3 linked regions of the Stappia indica genome follow. The protein of the gene in region 1 interacts with the protein of each later gene in a pairwise test. Links are inferred from orthologs where the notes say so. Each region holds a gene or a part of one and is shown in the gene's direction. Other genes may lie near its edges. The genes, in order: rho, nusG and hfq.

Region 1 (5,788 bases):
CCCCGAGTACCGTGCCACCCGTTCAAAAAGAGTTAACTTTCTTGAATTTTGTTACGACATAGAGCTTGCAACCGAAGTCACTTTGCAGCCCATCCGGCGCTACGGCTTCGACGCGGCGATTCTCTTCTCGGATATCTTCGTGGTTCCCGATGCGCTCGGATATCCCGTTCGCTTCGAGGAAGGGCGCGGACCGGTGCTGGAACCGCTCAGCGACCGGCTCGTCGGCAAGCTCGACCAGAAACGGGCGGTCGGCCATCTCGATCCCGTCATCGAGATCGTCTCGCGGTTGCGCCGGGAACTCCCGGAAGAGGTGACGCTGCTGGGCTTCTGCGGAGCCCCGTGGACGGTCGCCTGCTATTCCGTGGCCGGGCACACCACCCAGGAGCAGACCGCCGCCAGGATCGGCGCCTATCGCGATCCGGAGCTGATGCAGGCCTTCATCGACCAGCTGGTCACGGCCTCCATCGATTATCTGGTGCGGCAGCTGAAGGCCGGCGCCGATGCGGTGCAGATCTTCGACACCTGGGCCGGCGTTCTCGACGATGCCGGTTTCCGCCGCTGGTCGATCGCCCCGACGCGGGCGATCGTCGAGGGCGTGCGTGCAGCCGTGCCGGGCGCGAAGATCATCGGGTTCCCCAAGGCATCGGCCGCGCGGCTCGCCGATTACATCGCCGGGACCGGCGTCGATGCGGTCGGCCTCGACTGGACCGTGCCGGGCGCGCTTGCCCGCGAGGTGCAGAAGCTGGTTCCCGTGCAGGGCAATCTCGACCCGATGCGGCTGGTTGCCGGCGGGCAGGCGCTGGACGAGGGTGTCGACCAGGTGCTTGCGACACTTGGACAGGGTCCGCTGATCTTCAATCTGGGGCATGGAGTGACACCGGATGCGGATCCGGAGAACGTGGCGCGGATGATCGAACGTGTGCGCCGGGCCCCGGACCCGTTTGAGGCGTCCTGACGTCTGCCACGGCCTGTCCGTGGCAGTGTTCCCCCTGGAAACGGATGATCCATGCTCTATCTATGGCTGAAGGTTCTGCACATCATCTCGGTCATCGCCTGGATGGCCGCGATGTTCTACCTGCCGCGGCTTTTCGTCTATCACGCGGAAGCGGGACCGGGGACGCCGCAGAGCGAGACCTTCAAGGTCATGGAGCGGCGCCTGCTCAAGGCGATCATGACGCCGGCGATGATCTCGTCCTGGATCTTCGGCCTGTGGGTCGCCTATGAGGGCGGGTTCTTCTCGTCCGGATGGCTGCATGCCAAGCTGACGCTGGTTCTCGTGATGAGCGGTTTGCACGGTTACCTTGCGCGCTGCGTGCGCCAATTTGCCGCGGATGCCAACACGCACAGCTCTCGCCACTATCGCATCGTCAACGAAGTGCCGACCGTACTTATGGTTCTGATCGTGATTCTGGTGGTGATCAAGCCGTTTTGAGCGGTTAACCTGTCATAACCCTGCGTCGGGCGGAGACGGATAGTCTTGCGCCCGACGTGACAATAGTGCGAGCACTCGACGAATGGTGCTTGCCCTGCCGAATTTAAAAATGTAGATTCCCTCAACCTCACATCCTGCGGGCATGGTGTTGGCGAAGTTCCGGAGCGGCGGTCTTGACCCGCGCAGGCAACCGGAGCCGTAGAAGCACCAGGTCGGAACGACAGCTCCGATTGTCGACCCGCAGCCATTCCCTTTTCCTGATGATCCGGTCTGCCCATATGCGGCGCGGGATCACTCGCATCTCCTCCTCCACCCCTCTAGCAGAAGACCATCCATTGCCCATGCGGGAAATGAAACTCTCAGATCTGAAGATCAAGACGCCGACCGAACTCCTCGCTTTTGCGGAGGAGCATGAGGTCGAGAACGCCAGCACCATGCGCAAGCAGGAGCTGATGTTCGCCATCCTCAAGCAACTGGCTGCCCAGGACGTCGACATTATCGGCGAGGGCGTCGTCGAAGTGTTGCAGGACGGTTTCGGTTTTCTGCGTTCGCCGGACGCGAACTATCTGCCGGGCCCGGACGACATCTACATCTCGCCGTCGCAGATCCGCCGCTTCTCGCTGCGAACCGGCGACACGGTCGAAGGCGAGATCCGCAGTCCCAAGGAAGGCGAGCGCTATTTCGCGCTGCTCAAGGTCAACAAGATCAACTTCGAAGACCCGGAGAAGGCGCGCCACAAGGTCCACTTCGACAACCTGACCCCGCTCTATCCGGATGAGCGGCTGAAGATGGAAGTCGAGACCCCGGCCGGCAGCAAGGATCTGTCGTCGCGGGTCATCGACCTGGTCGCCCCGCTCGGCAAGGGCCAACGCGGCCTGATCACCGCGCCGCCGCGGACCGGCAAGACGGTGTTCCTGCAGAACATCGCCAAGTCCATCACCACCAACCATCCCGAATGCTACCTGATCGTGCTGCTCATCGACGAGCGGCCGGAGGAAGTCACGGACATGCAGCGCACGGTGAACGGCGAAGTGGTGTCCTCCACCTTCGACGAACCGGCAGTGCGTCACGTGCAGGTGGCGGAGATGGTCATCGAGAAGGCCAAGCGTCTCGTCGAGCATGGCCGCGACGTGGTCATCCTGCTGGACTCGATCACCCGCCTCGGCCGCGCCTACAACACCGTCGTCCCGTCCTCGGGCAAGGTGCTGACCGGCGGTGTCGACGCCAACGCCCTGCAGCGGCCGAAGCGCTTCTTCGGTGCGGCCCGTAACATCGAGGAGGGCGGCTCGCTGACGATCATCGCTACCGCCCTGATCGATACCGGTAGCCGCATGGACGAGGTCATCTTCGAAGAGTTCAAGGGCACCGGCAACTCCGAGATCATCCTGGACCGGAAGATCTCCGACAAGCGCGTGTTCCCGGCCATCGACATCCAGCGCTCCGGCACCCGCAAGGAAGAGCTGCTGGTCGAGCCGGTGAACCTGAAGAAGATGTTCGTCCTGCGCCGCATCCTCAACCCGATGGGGACGGTCGACGCTATCGAGTTCCTGCTCGACAAGCTGCGCCAGACCAAGTCGAACGACGACTTCTTCGACAGCATGAACACCTGACGGACGGGCGCGGGGACCTCGCGCCTTTCCATGGGATTCACGTGAAACACCCGCGAGCGGCGACAGCTCTCGCGGGTGTTGCTTTTTGAGGTGCAGATGTTTCACGTGAATCAGGTCGATTCGGAGGTGCAACGATGACGGACCAGCTGGAAGATCCGAGCGAGGTCGCCCCGGTGATCGAGACGGACCGCCTGCTGCTGAGACCCTGGGCGGATGAAGACCGCGAGGCTTTCGCCGCGCTCAATGCCGATCCGGAGGTGATGCGCTATTTTCCGTCCACTCTCGACCGGGCGGAAAGCGATGCCTTGCTGGATACAGCGCGCCAGCGAAGCCGTGAGGACGGAATCTGTTTCCAGCCGGTGGTGGTGAAGGAAAGCGGGTCGTTCATCGGCTTCGTCGGCCTCAACCGGCCGCGCCACGCGCTGCCTTTTGCGCCTTGCGTCGAGATTGGCTGGCGACTGGCCCGGTCGGCCTGGGGCCATGGCTATGCCAGCGAGGCTGCGCGGGCGTGGCTTCGATTCGGATTCGAAACCCTCAACCTCGGCGAGATCGTCTCCTTTACCACGGTAACGAACACGCCCTCGCGGCGGGTGATGGAGCGTCTCGGCATGCAGCGGGACCAGGAGGGCGACTTCGACCATCCCGCACTCGACCCGGGGCACCCGCTCGTTCGTCATGTCCTCTACAGGCTTCGGGTCTCGAGCTGGCGTGAGCGTCAGGCGGGAAGTTGATCGGCATCGGCGCTAGATCGCGCCGGTGCCACGCCCCATGAGCTGCAGTAGGGCTGCCTCCAAGTCTGCCGCATCGGTGACGGGCGCACTGCAGGCGCCGTGGCGGCAGAGATAGAGGGTCGGCCTGCCGTCCCTGGCGGTCTTGCCATGCATCGGATGGCCTGAGGGGAAGGCATGCCCGGCCGGGACTTCAAGCCGGATGACAGCGGGGTCGGCGAGGCTCGCCACCGCGCGGCGCAAGGCCATCGCGCCATCCGATGCGTCGCCCTCGATCGGCACCACCAGAACCGCCAGCAAGGCGTTGACGCTCGTATCCATGGCGCTGAGCAGGCTGGCCGTGCCGAAGACATTGCCTGCGATCTCCGATCCGAACCGGGCGAGAATAGCGTCGGACCGGGCCTGCGCCGTCTCGTCCCCGGTCAGATGCCAGAGCCGATGCAGCGCTTCCGCAGCAACGCCGTTGGCGTTCGGCACGGCCTCGTCCATCGGAGAGAGGGGACGCAGGATGACGTCGCCGGCATCCACGGACGACAGGTGATAGCCGCCACCTTCTGCGGCAAAGTCCCGATCCAGCTGCGCGGCCAGGTCCCTTGCGTCGGCGAGAAACCGATTCGCCTCCGATATGGCAGGAGAGGTTTCGGCAAGCGTGATCGCGGCCTTCATCATTGCGGCGAGATCGCTGGCAAAGCCGGGACGGGTCGACCGGCCGGCGCGCCAGGCATGAGCCATGCGGCCGGTTTCGTCGCGCATCTCGTCCATGACGAAGCGATAGGCGCCAAGGGCGAGCCGCCGCCACGATTCACGTGAAACACCCGCGATGCGGAAGATGTACTCGGCCTCGGCAAGGGCGCCGATCATCAGCCCGTTCCAGTCCGCCAGCACCTTGTCGTCGCGCCCCGGACGAACCCGTGCCTCGCGTGCGGCGAGGAGGGCACGGCGGGTACCGGTGAAGCGGGCAAGCGCATCGCCGACATCGTCCTCCGGCGGTGCCAGCCGGTTGGGGATGTTGGAGCCCTCGAAGTTGCCCGGGACGGTGATGTCGTAGGCCTCGCAGAAGAGCAGGCACTCTTCCGTCTCGCCGAGAACCGCCGCCACCTCGTCCGGCGTCCAGACGTAGAAGCGGCCTTCCTCTCCCTCGCTGTCGGCATCGAGGCTGGCGGCGAAGGCGGGGCCGTTCATCATCTCGCGCTGCAGCCATCCCGCCGTCTCGTCGAGTCGGGTCCGGAACAGTTCGGCGACGCCCGGTGCCAGGCCGGGGAGGGCGAGCGCCCGGGCCAGATGGGAGATGTATTGCGCATTGTCGTAGAGCATCTTCTCGAAATGCGGCACGAGCCAGCGCTCGTCGACGGAGTAGCGGGCAAGGCCGCCGCCGATATGGTCGTAGATGCCGCCATTGCTCATGCGCTCAAGGGTGAGGAGACAGGTGCGCAGGGTCTCGGCGTCGCCGGTGCGCAGGCCGGTGCGCCAGACGAGTTCGCTGACGCAGGCCTGCGGGAACTTCGGGGCGCCGCGGATGCCGCCATGGACCTTGTCGTAGAGACCGGCAAGTCGCTTGCCAGCCGTGGCGGGCAGGTCCGCCGGCATGTGGCCGCTCGGCCCGGCAGGGGCCTTGCTCAGGTGATCCATCAGGGCCTTGCGGTTGGTATCGATTCGCCCCCGGTCCGTTCGATAGGTGCCGGCCACGGCTTCCAGGACATCGACGAAACCGGGCCGGCCCCAGCGCGCGGTCTTGGGGAAATAGGTTCCGCCCCAGAAAGGCTCGGCCTCGCTGGTCAGGAACATGGTGAGCGGCCAGCCGCCCTGCTCGCCGAGGGCATGCAGCGCGTTCATGTAGATCTGGTCGATGTCGGGCCGTTCCTCCCGGTCGACCTTGATGTTGACGAAGAGGCGGTTCATCACCTCCGCGACGCCGGGATCCTCGAAGCTCTCATGCGCCATGACGTGGCACCAGTGGCAGGCGGCATATCCGACGGAGAGCAGGATCGGCTTGTCGGCGGCGCGGGCTTCAGCCAGCG
Region 2 (5,861 bases), 1.8 Mb from region 1 along the record:
CGGTCACCTGATCGAGCGCCAGCACGAGCCGGGCCCTGGCAAGGTCGCGCGGACCGAAGGCGGGCAGGGGATCGGCTTCCAGGACGGCGCCCTGGTGCACCGCGTCACGCCCGACGAGGTGGTCGAGCTGCCGCGGATTGACGGTTTCCACAGGAACGTCGAAGGAAATTCCGCGCTCGGTCAGGCGGCGCTGGGCGTTCTCGGTCGCCAGCAGCCGGTGGCGGCGGCGGTCGGAATTGCGGAACGCCGCCTCGATCGTATGGAGGCCATAGAGGAGGACCGGCCCCTCTGCTGCGTCTTCCTCGCGCGACGAGCGCGGGCGCACCCTGGCGAACGGACGGCGTCCCTCGCCTTCATGCGCGGCGCCCTGAACCGACTGCTTGCCGCCGCCCTTTCTGAAGCCGCCCTTGGCGCCCCGGCCTTTGCCGTCCTTGTAATCCCGTTGGCCGCCTCCTGATCCATGCGGGGGCTTGCTGCGGGAACGCGCAGGCGTGGGAGCGCCGGTGTCTTCGGAGCTGGTGGAGGTGCCGGACGGGCCGGCCGGTGTGTCGGGTCGTGTCATGAGCGAGCGATTATCCGCAAGGTGATCCGCCGGCAAGGAGAAACCGCTGCCGGACGGGCGGTCGTTTTTGTGTCCAAAGGCTATAAATGGGTGTTGACACCCCCATGCCGGTTCTACATAACACGCGCCACGGGAGCGGCCTCGCGATTGTTTCGCGGGGCGTTTTCGTGAAGCCATCCAGGATGCTTCGGCGACAGGGCGGTGAAACGGAGGAGTGCCCGAGTGGTTAAAGGGGACGGACTGTAAATCCGTTGGCTTGGCCTACGTTGGTTCGAATCCAACCTCCTCCACCATCCCCCCTTGCGGCAGGCGGCGGGTGTAGCTCAATGGTAGAGCAGCAGCCTTCCAAGCTGATGACGAGGGTTCGATTCCCTTCACCCGCTCCACTTTTCGAGTGACGCTGCTGCTCCTGACCAGGCTTTACGACAAACGCGCATGCCCTGCTTAGCATCCACCGCCCTGGGGCGGTCGGGTCTTGATCGAAATGATGGACTTAACCGCAAGTTAACAGAGAGCGACGCCGATGGCGAAAGCAAAGTTTGAGCGGACGAAGCCGCACGTGAACATTGGCACGATCGGCCACGTCGACCATGGCAAGACGACGCTGACGGCGGCGATCACGAAGTTCTTCGGCGAGTTCAAGGCGTACGACATGATCGACGCGGCTCCCGAGGAGCGTGCACGCGGCATCACGATCTCGACGGCTCACGTTGAGTACGAGACGGAAGCGCGTCACTACGCCCACGTGGACTGCCCGGGTCACGCCGACTACGTGAAGAACATGATCACGGGTGCGGCGCAGATGGACGGCGCGATCCTGGTCTGCTCGGCGGCCGACGGCCCGATGCCGCAGACCCGCGAGCACATCCTTCTGGCCCGTCAGGTCGGCGTTCCGGCTCTGGTGGTGTTCCTGAACAAGGTCGACCAGGTCGACGACGCGGAGCTGCTCGAGCTGGTCGAGATGGAAGTGCGCGAGCTGCTTTCGTCCTACGAGTTCCCGGGCGACGACATTCCGATCGTTGCCGGTTCGGCTCTTGCCGCCCTTGAGGGCCGCGACGAGGCGATCGGCGAGACGAAGATCCGCGAGCTGATGGCTGCGGTCGACGACTACATCCCGACGCCGGAGCGTCCGGTCGACATGCCGTTCCTGATGCCGATCGAGGACGTGTTCTCGATCTCGGGCCGCGGCACGGTGGTGACCGGCCGCGTCGAGCGCGGCATCGTGAAGGTCGGCGAGGAAGTCGAGATCGTCGGCATCCGCGACACCAAGAAGACGACGGTTACCGGCGTCGAGATGTTCCGCAAGCTTCTGGACCAGGGCCAGGCCGGCGACAACATCGGTGCTCTGATCCGCGGCGTCGGCCGCGAGGACGTGGAGCGCGGCCAGGTTCTTTGCAAGCCGGGTTCGGTGACGCCGCACACGAAGTTCAAGGCCGAGGCCTACATCCTGACGAAGGAAGAGGGTGGTCGCCATACTCCGTTCTTCACCAACTACCGTCCGCAGTTCTACTTCCGCACGACGGACGTGACGGGCGTGGTGACGCTGCCGGAAGGCACGGAGATGGTGATGCCGGGCGACAACGTGTCGGTCGAGGTTGAGCTGATCGTGCCGATCGCGATGGAAGAGGGTCTGCGCTTCGCTATCCGCGAGGGCGGCCGTACCGTCGGCGCCGGCGTCGTCGCCTCCATCATCAAGTAACCAACATGGCGGAACGGGTGATCCGTTCCGTCCTGGGTTCAAGGGCGTCGCCTCCGGGCGGCGCCTTTTTTTGTTTCCTACTCCCGGCGAGCCCGGTCGGGCGGGGCGAAAAACTGCAAGGATGTGAATAATTTGCCGGAAGGTGCATTTCGCGCTTGAAGCGGCGGGGAAAGTTATCTAAGTCAGGTCGCGAAAGGTCTAGGGGTGTAGCTCAGTTGGTAGAGCATCGGTCTCCAAAACCGAGGGCCGGGGGTTCGAGTCCCTCCGCCCCTGCCACCTTTGCTCTTGATCGACGGGCCATTAGGCCTTAATTAGAGCTTTCGACCAAGGCGCGTGGATGATTCCGCGCGCCTGTGTGTCGTGAAAAGACCGGCAGTTGAATGGCGAAATCGAATCCTTTCACGTTCATCGACGAAGTTCGCAAGGAAACGTCGAAGGTGACGTGGCCTACGCGCAGGGAGACCGCTGTGACCACCGTCATGGTGTTCATCATGGTGTTCCTCGCCGCCATCTTCTTTTTGCTCGCCGACTGGCTGATGGGTCAGGGTATCGGCTTGCTCCTGGGTCTCGGCAACTGAGCGGAGTCCGGTACACAATCGGCTTGAGGGATTATGGCCAAGCGTTGGTATATCGTCCACGCCTACTCGAATTTCGAGAAGAAGGTGGCGGACGCGATTCGGGAAAAAGCGCAGCAGCAGGGGCTTGAGGATCTTTTCGAAGAGATTCTCGTTCCGACGGAAAAGGTCGTGGAAGTGCGGCGTGGCCGCAAGGTCGACGCCGAGCGCAAGTTCTTCCCGGGCTACGTGCTGGTCAAGATGGAAATGACCAATGAGGCATTCCACCTGATCAAGAACACGCCGAAGGTCACCGGGTTCCTGGGCGCGGATCAGAAGCCTGTGCCGATTTCGGATTCCGAGGCGATGCGCATCCTGCACCAGGTGCAGGAAGGCGTGGAGCGCCCGAAGCCGTCCATCAGCTTCGAGATCGGCGAGCAGGTTCGCGTCTCGGACGGTCCGTTCGCCTCTTTCTCCGGCCTTGTCGAGGAAGTGGACGACGAGCGGGCCCGCCTCAAGGTCGCGGTGTCGATCTTCGGTCGCGCGACCCCGGTCGAGCTGGAATACGGTCAGGTCGAGAAGCTCTGATTTTTTACGGTCCGGGACTTGCCGTTCGGCATTCCGGGCCGTTTGCCGCGTTCGCCGTTTACCATCGGCGGGCGGGGCAGTTGCCGGCGATCTGTCGCCGGTTTCCGCCGAAAGGCGGGTTGACGGGGACGTTCCCCGCTCCCTGGTGGGAGGTCTGACGCGCTCCATTCGCCGGACGCGTTGCGGCTGCACCACCTGATCTGAAGACGCCGGTTATCCGGCAGCGCCAGTTGGAGATACGAATGGCGAAGAAAATCGAAGGTTACATCAAGCTGCAGGTGCCGGCCGGCTCCGCGACCCCGTCGCCGCCGATCGGTCCGGCGCTTGGTCAGCGCGGCCTCAACATCATGGAGTTCTGCAAGGCGTTCAACGCGCAGACCCAGGATATCGAGAAGGGCACCCCGTGCCCGACCGTGATCACCTATTACTCCGACCGCTCCTTCACCTTCCAGGTGAAGACGGCTCCGGTCGCCTTCTTCCTGAAGAAGGCCTCGGGCCTGAAGTCGGGTTCGAAGACCCCGGGCAAGGGCGGCTTCGTCGGCAAGGTCACCCGTGACCAGGTCCGCGAGATCGCGGAAGCGAAGATGAAGGACCTGAACGCGAACGACGTCGAGGCGGCCATGCTGATGGTCGAGGGCTCGGCGCGGTCCATGGGTCTCGAGGTCACGGAGTAAGACGATGGCGAAGGTTGGAAAGCGCATCAAGTCTGCCCGCGAGGGCATCGACCGCAACAAGCTCTACGCCCTCGACGAGGCGCTGACGCTGGTCAAGGAGCGGGCAACCGCCAAGTTCGACGAGTCCGTCGAAATCGCCATCAATCTCGGTGTCGACCCGCGTCACGCCGACCAGATGGTCCGCGGCGTCTGCGTGCTGCCGAACGGCACGGGCAAGACGGTCCGCGTCGCGGTGTTTGCCCGCGGCGACAAGGCCGATGAGGCCAAGGCTGCCGGTGCCGACATCGTCGGCGCCGAGGAGCTGGTCAACGAGGTCCAGGGCGGCAAGATCGATTTCGATCGCTGCATCGCCACGCCGGACATGATGCCGCTCGTCGGCCGTCTCGGCAAGGTTCTCGGCCCGCGCGGCTTGATGCCGAACCCGAAGGTCGGCACCGTGACCCCGGACGTCGCCTCTGCAGTGCGCGATGCCAAGGGCGGCGCCGTGCAGTTCCGCGTCGAGAAGGCGGGCATCATTCACGCCGGCGTCGGCAAGACCTCGTTCGAGGCCGACAAGCTGAGCGAGAACATCAAGGCGATCGTCGATGCTGTGGTCAAGGCCAAGCCGACGGGCGCCAAGGGTACCTACCTGAAGCGCGTTGCCGTCAGCTCGACCATGGGTCCGGGCCTGAAGGTCGACCCGTCGACGGTTACGGCCTGATCAGTCAGGCAGGCGGGGCGCGCGTCGCGCCGCCGAACACGAATTCCGTCCGGCGGAAACGCCGGGCGGATCATCTGCCGGGAACGGCAGGTGTCCTGTCCGAGACTGCAGGTGCGGGTCTGGCTCCGGCCAGGGTCGTCTAAGCCCAACGGGCCTGCATAGACGGGTGCGAACCGAATTCGCGGCTCAGGCCGCACCGGTTCGAACCGTTTGTCCTTGCCGCGCCGTCATGGCTCGCGAGGGGGCAGGATCCTCGGTGTTGTCCACCGGTGGTTCCGCAAGGCACCGCCGGAGGGCGGCAGAGACAAACCGGCGGCGCAAGCCGCCAAATGGAGTAGGCAAGTGGAAAGAGCGGAGAAGCGAGAGTTCGTCGCGTCGTTCAACGAGGTGTTGAAGAACACCGGCGTTGTCGTCGTTGCGCACTACGCCGGCCTTTCGGTTGCGGAAATGACGACCTTCCGGTCGCAGGTTCGCGCCGCTGGAGGCTCGGTCAAGGTCGCCAAGAACCGTCTTGTGAAGCTTGCCCTTCAAGGCACCGAGCTCGAGCATATCGCTGGTCTGTTTACCGGCCCGACCGTCATCGCCTATTCGGACGATCCGGTTGCCGCCGCCAAGGCCACGGTTGCTTTCGCCAAGACCTCGAACAACCTGGTTGTTCTGGGTGGCGCGCTCGGCACGACGAACCTGAATGCGGACGGGGTCAAGGCGCTTGCCGAGATGCCGTCGCTCGACGAGCTGCGCGCGAAGCTGGTGGGCATGATCCAGACCCCCGCTTCCCGTATCGCCCAGGTTGTCAACGCTCCGGCCGGGCAGCTCGCCCGCGTCTTCGGCGCGTATGCCAAGAAGGACGAAGCCGCATAAGGCGGACCACAAACACACTGTCGAGACCGATCACGGTTCGAACCATAGGGACTTACGAAAATGGCTGATCTCGAAAAGATCGTTGAGGAACTGTCCGCGCTCACCGTCATGGAGGCCGCGGAGCTTTCGAAGATGCTCGAGGAGAAGTGGGGCGTGTCCGCCGCTGCTCCGGTCGCCGTCGCTGCTGCTGCCGGTGGCGCTGCTGCCGCTCCGGCCGAGGAAG
Region 3 (5,673 bases), 2.5 Mb from region 1 along the record:
ACCAGGCCGACATGCTGATCGCCGTCACGCTTTATGATGAGGTCAACATGGTCGCCTGCCAGGTGGCCCATTCCCTGTTCAAGGTGCCGACCAAGGTGGCGCGCGTGCGTGCGCAGAGCTATCTGAAGCCGCATTGGAGCGACCTCTTCTCCCGGGACAACATGCCCATCGACGTGATCATCTCGCCGGAGATCGAGGTGGGCGAGATGGTGCTGCGCCGCCTTGCGCTGCCGGGCGCGGTGGAGACCGTGCGTTTTGCCGATGATCAGGTGGTGGTGGTCGGCCTGATCTGCCGGGAGGATTGCCCGGTGGTCAACACACCGCTGCGCCAGTTGACGGAGTTGTTTCCCGATCTCGGCGCCGTGGTCACCGGCGTCTTTCGCGGCAATCATCTCTTTGTTCCCAAGAGCTCTGACACGCTGTTCGTCGACGACCTCGTCTATGTGGTCGCGCGGCGCGACCAGGTGCGGCGGACGCTGGCGATCTTCGGCCATGAGGAGCCGGAGGCGACAAGGGTCGTCATCGCGGGCGGCGGCAATATCGGCCACTATGTCGCGCGCACGCTGGAGCAGCGCCAGTCGGCCGCCAAGGTCAAGATCATCGAGCATTCGCGCGAGCGCGCGCTCAGCATCGCCGACACCTTGAAGCGCGCCGTGATCCTGCATGGCAGCGCGCTCGACCAGACCATCCTCAAGGAAGCCGACATCCAGGACGCGGACACCTTGATCGCGCTGACCAACGAGGACGAGGTCAACATCCTCTCCTGCGTCATGGCCAAGAAGCTCGGCTGCAAGCGCAACCTGGCGCTGCTCAACAATCCGAGCTACCCGACCTTTGCCCATGCGCTCGGCATTGACGCCTTCGTCAATCCGAGGCAAGTGACGATTTCCAAGATCCTGCAGCATGTGCGGCGCGGCCGTATCCGCGGCGTCCATGCCCTGCAGAACGGCGCGGCCGAGGTCATCGAGGCCGAGGCGCTGGAAACCTCGCCGCTTGTCGGCAAGCCCTTGCGGGAGGTCGAACTGCCCGACGGCATTCGCGTCGGCGCAGTCTTCCGCGACGGGACCGTCATCACGCCGGACGGCTCGACCGTGATCCGCGCCCATGACCGCTGCGTGCTTTTCGCCATCGCGGAGCGGGTGCGGCAGGTGGAGCAGATGTTCCGCGTCAGCCTGGAATTCTTCTGATACGCGGCCGGGCTGCCGCGTTCCGCAATCGACTGGAGGAAGCATGAGCCGCATCGCATATGTGAACGGACGCTATGTCCGGCACGCGGAGGCCGCCATTCATATCGAGGACCGGGGCTACCAGTTCGCCGATGGCGTGTACGAGGTCTGCGAGATCTGGCACGGCCATCTCGTCGACGAGCGGCGCCATCTCGACCGCCTCGAGCGGTCGCTGGGCGAGCTCTTGATCCGCATGCCGATGGGCCGGGCGGCGCTGTCGCAGGTGTTGCACGAGGTGGTTCGCCGCAACAAGGTGCGCGACGGCCTCGTCTACATGCAGGTGACGCGCGGCGTGTCGCGCCGCGACCACGTCTTCCCGCCGGCCTCCGTCGAGCCCGCACTGGTGGTGACGGCGCGTTCGTCTCAGCCGGCGGCGGCTGCTGCCCTGGCCGAAAAGGGCGTCTCGGTGATTTCCGTACCGGAGAACCGCTGGGAGCGCGTCGACATCAAGACCGTCGGCCTGCTGCCGAACGTCTTGGCCAAGCAGAAGGCGAAAGAGGCCGGTGCCAAGGAAGCCTGGTTCGTCGATGGCGACGGCATGGTGACCGAAGGCGGCTCGACCAATGCCTGGATCGTCACCAAGGACAACTGTCTTGTGACGCGGCCGGCCGCAAGCGGCATCCTGAAGGGCATCACCCGCCAGGTCGTGCTCGACATGATCGAGCGCAACGGCCTCACTTTCGAGGAGCGGGCCTTCAGCCTGGAAGAGGCGAAGCAGGCCAAGGAAGCCTTCATGACCGCGGCGACGACCGTGGTGATGCCGGTGGTGCGGATCGACGATCAGTCGATCGGCAATGGGCATCCCGGCGAGGTGACGCGAGAGTTGCGACGCATGTTCCATGAAACGGCCGAAGTCAGTGCGGTGTGACTTGAGGCAGGCTGTGTCATATAAACGGGCAGCAATGGCAACGAGGATGCGCTAGACTGGCATCGTGCGCCCGAGGGTCTTCCCCCGGGCTCTTGACGTCGGATCTGCCGGGCGCAATGCTGCGGGCAGCAGGACTGCATGGCGGCAGATTTTGTTTCCGGCTGGGCGCACCAATAAACGACAATGCGAATGCAGGAAAAAATAAAACATGGCTGACCGCGCTCAAAACCTTCAGGACACCTTCCTCAACCATGTACGCAAGCAGAAGACCCCGCTGACGATCTTTTTGATCAATGGCGTGAAGCTGCAGGGCGTCGTGACCTGGTTCGACAACTTCTGTGTTCTTCTGCGCCGCGACGGACACTCACAGCTTGTTTACAAGCACGCAATTTCCACAGTGATGCCGAATGCTCCGGTGCAGCTGTTCGAGCCGGACGAGACCGGCGAGAAGACGGCGGGCTGATTGAAGAACCAGCCCCGCTCGAATCGGAAGGACAAACCCGCGCAGGAACCGGACAATCCGTTCGAGGGCCCGCGCGGGGCCGCTGGCGCGCGCGCTGCCGTGGTCGTTCCCGTGCTCACCGGCCGCCATCGCGATGAGAGCGGTGCCCAGCTTCGTCGCTCGCCCGAGGCGCGGCTTGAGGAGGCGATCGGCCTTGCCGCGGCCATCGACCTCGAGATCGTCTCCAGCGGCATCGTCACGGTCGCCACGCCCAAGCCGGGCACGCTGTTCGGCAGCGGCAAGGTCGAGGAACTCGCCGCCATCGTGAAGGCGGAGGAGATCGAGCTCGTCGTCGTCGACCATCCGCTGACGCCGATCCAGCAGCGCAACCTGGAAAAAGCGCTGCACTGCAAGGTGCTCGACCGTACCGGCCTCATTCTCGAGATCTTCGGCGACCGCGCCAGCACGGCGGAAGGCACGCTGCAGGTGGAGCTTGCCCACCTGAAGTGGCAGAAAAGCCGGCTTGTGCGATCCTGGACCCACCTGGAGCGCCAGCGCGGCGGCCTCGGTTTCGTCGGCGGTCCCGGCGAAACCCAGATCGAGGCCGACCGGCGCCTGATCCAGGAGCGGATCAACCGGCTGGAAAAGGATCTGGAGCAGGTCACACGCACGCGCGAGCTGCACCGGGCCAAGCGCAAGAAGGTGCCGCAACCGGTCGTCGCGCTGGTCGGCTACACCAATGCCGGCAAGTCGACCCTGTTCAACCGGCTGACCCAGGCCGAGGTCTTCGCCAAGGACCTCTTGTTCGCGACGCTCGATCCGACGCTGCGGCGGGTGACGCTGCCGCATGGGCGCGACGTCATCCTGTCGGATACGGTCGGCTTCATCTCCGACCTGCCGACCCATCTCATCGCCGCCTTCCGGGCGACGCTGGAGGAGGTGACTGAGGCCGACCTGATCCTGCATGTGCGCGACATTTCGCACGAGGATACCGAGGCCCAGGCCGCCGATGTCGCCGCGACGCTCAATGCCCTGGGTCTGGAACAGGCGCAAAGCAGCCGCCTGATCGAGGTCTGGAACAAGGTCGACAAGCTGTCCGACGAACACCGGCAGACGCTGCTTGCTGCCAACCGCATCGACGAGGGCCCTGTTGCCGTCTCCGCCGTGACCGGCGAGGGTGTTGCGGATCTTCTGGCGCGGGTGGAGCTGCGGCTGGCCGAGGACAGTCTCGTCTACGAGATGACGCTGGCGCCGGAGGACGGCGAGGGGCTCGCCTGGCTCTATCGCAACACGGATGTGCTGCGGCGGACGGATGGCGAGGAGGGCATCTCCTTGCGCGTGCGCGTCGGCGAGCGCCGCAAGGGCGAGTTCACCGCCCGCTATCGCGGCGCCTTCACCGAGATCGACGAGGACGCGGCGGACTGAAGTCCGCCGCCGCGGCCTCAGGCGTCTTGCGACTTCGCCGCCTGCCAGACCGTTTCCATCTCGTCGAGGCTCATCTCGGCCAGCGTGCGGCCTTCGCCTTCGGCGGCGTCCTCGATGGCTGCGAAGCGGCGACGGAACTTGCGGTTGGTGCGCTTCAGCGCTTCTTCCGGGTCGATTTCGAGATGCCGCGCCAGGTTCGCCACGGCGAAGATGAGGTCGCCGATCTCGCCAGCGATGCGCTCGCGGTCGGGCGTGGTGCCGTCCTCCGCTGCGATCTCGCTCGCCAGTTCCTCGGTCTCTTCGCGGATCTTGTCGAGCACGGGACCGGCGCTGCCCCAGTCGAAGCCGACGCGCGCGGCGCGGCGCTGCAGCTTTTCCGCTTCGGTCAGGGCAGGGAAGATCGCCGGCACGTCGTCGAGGAACCGACGGCGCTCTTCGCCGAGACCTGCCGCCGCCCGGGCGCTGGCGCGCTCCAGCTTCTCCTGCTGCTTGATCTTCTCCCACATGCCCTTGGCTATGCCGGCCGAGCGCGCATCGTCGTCACCGAAGACATGCGGATGCCGGCGGATCATCTTGGCGGTGATCGCCTCCACCACGTCGGGAAAGGCGAAAGCCCCCTGTTCCTCGGAAAGGCGGGCGTGATAGACCACCTGCAGGAGCAGGTCGCCCAGTTCCTCGCGCAGGTCGACCATGTCGCCGCGCTGGATCGCGTCGGCGACCTCGTAGGCTTCCTCGATCGTGTAAGGGGCGATCGTTGCGAAGTCCTGCTCCAGATCCCAGGGGCAGCCGGTCCCGGGCGTGCGCAGGGCGGCCATGATCTCGATCAGTCGCTTGATGTCGCGGTCCGGTGTCACGCTGGCGCCCCTCATATCTGGTCCTGGCGACCGACATAGCATTGCACCGGGGGCGTTCCAAGCGCATGCCCCGCGGCGACAGACAAACGGAACGGAACGGCGATGGCGTCAGTGGCGGACATGGATCTGGAGGTGGCGCCGGGGGTGAGCATCCCGGCCGGCGACCTGTCGGAGAGCTTCGTGCGCGCTTCGGGACCCGGCGGGCAGAACGTCAACAAGGTCGCGACCGCCGTGCAGCTTCGTTTCGACCTTTCGGGCAACCGGACGCTCGCCGAGGACGTCAAGGAGCGGCTTTCCCGCCTTGCCGGCAGCCGGCTGACGCTGGCCGGCGAGATCCTCATCCAGGCCGACCGGTTCCGCACCCAGGAGCGCAACCGCCTGGATGCGCTGGAGCGTCTCGCCGCCTTGGTGCGCAAGGCGCTGGAACGCCCGAAGCCGCGCAAGGCGACGCGGCCGACAAAGGCCTCCAAGGAACGCCGGCTCGCCGCGAAGAAGCAGCGCGGGGCGATCAAGCGGATGCGCTCGGGCCCCGACGACTGATCACCCGGCCGCGGACTTCTCGGCAGAGCTTGCGGCAGGCGCCGTCATCGCCGCCGCGGTCGCCGCGTCGGCCGGAAAGAAGCACTCGATGGTCAGTTCCGACAGGAAGATGTCGAGCGCGGTGCCGAAGACCGTCGTCGTGCTGAGAAAGGACAGGACCGTCTCGCCGGCGAGCAATTCCAGCGGCACGGCGATGCCTGCATGCCTGTCGCGGCCTGCCACCGGCTGCGGTTTTGCGCTCCTCGGCACGGGGTAGGCTCCCAGTTCCTCCACCAGCGCGGCAATCTCGCCATCGCCGGACATGTCGGCCTGCCGGCC

What was found.
Region 2: the proteins of rho (region 1) and nusG interact in binary tests that used the Escherichia coli proteins (3 or more experiments, as listed by UniProt). The link is inferred for Stappia indica from one-to-one orthologs.
Region 3: the proteins of rho (region 1) and hfq interact in binary tests that used the Escherichia coli proteins (3 or more experiments, as listed by UniProt). The link is inferred for Stappia indica from one-to-one orthologs.

The regions. Positions count from the first base shown.
Region 1 is NZ_CP046908.1:2,808,070-2,813,857, reverse strand. What follows is about bases 1,038-3,907. They hold rho (transcription termination factor Rho), read left to right. Parts: upstream 1,038-1,773; coding sequence 1,774-3,042; downstream 3,043-3,907. Other genes in these bases: GH266_RS13230 (thioredoxin domain-containing protein), read right to left, coding at 3,786-3,907; GH266_RS13235 (GNAT family N-acetyltransferase), read left to right, coding at 3,177-3,773; hemJ (protoporphyrinogen oxidase HemJ), read left to right, coding at 1,038-1,432. In the rest of the region: hemE (uroporphyrinogen decarboxylase), read left to right, coding at 1-955; more of hemJ, read left to right, coding at 1,007-1,037; more of GH266_RS13230, read right to left, coding at 3,908-5,788. UniProt on the Escherichia coli protein: Facilitates transcription termination by a mechanism that involves Rho binding to the nascent RNA, activation of Rho's RNA-dependent ATPase activity, and release of the mRNA from the DNA template.
Region 2 is NZ_CP046908.1:1,034,393-1,040,253, reverse strand. Bases 1,695-4,637 are described here. They hold nusG (transcription termination/antitermination protein NusG), read left to right. Parts: upstream 1,695-2,872; coding sequence 2,873-3,403; downstream 3,404-4,637. Other genes in these bases: rplA (50S ribosomal protein L1), read left to right, coding at 4,082-4,637; rplK (50S ribosomal protein L11), read left to right, coding at 3,646-4,077; secE (preprotein translocase subunit SecE), read left to right, coding at 2,642-2,839; tuf (elongation factor Tu), read left to right, coding at 1,695-2,261. Also shown: GH266_RS04905 (TrmH family RNA methyltransferase), read right to left, coding at 1-562; more of tuf, read left to right, coding at 1,086-1,694; more of rplA, read left to right, coding at 4,638-4,777; rplJ (50S ribosomal protein L10), read left to right, coding at 5,120-5,638; rplL (50S ribosomal protein L7/L12), read left to right, coding at 5,699-5,861. UniProt on the Escherichia coli protein: Part of the processive rRNA transcription and antitermination complex (rrnTAC). The complex forms an RNA-chaperone ring around the RNA exit tunnel of RNA polymerase (RNAP).
Region 3 is NZ_CP046908.1:287,033-292,705, reverse strand. The notes cover bases 1,175-3,929. They hold hfq (RNA chaperone Hfq), read left to right. Parts: upstream 1,175-2,302; coding sequence 2,303-2,557; downstream 2,558-3,929. Other genes in these bases: hflX (GTPase HflX), read left to right, coding at 2,558-3,929; GH266_RS01400 (D-amino-acid transaminase), read left to right, coding at 1,231-2,094; trkA (Trk system potassium transporter TrkA), read left to right, coding at 1,175-1,187. In the rest of the region: more of trkA, read left to right, coding at 1-1,174; more of hflX, read left to right, coding at 3,930-3,961; mazG (nucleoside triphosphate pyrophosphohydrolase), read right to left, coding at 3,979-4,815; alternative ribosome rescue aminoacyl-tRNA hydrolase ArfB, read left to right, coding at 4,936-5,355; GH266_RS01375 (helix-turn-helix domain-containing protein), read right to left, coding at 5,356-5,673. UniProt on the Escherichia coli protein: RNA chaperone that binds small regulatory RNA (sRNAs) and mRNAs to facilitate mRNA translational regulation in response to envelope stress, environmental stress and changes in metabolite concentrations.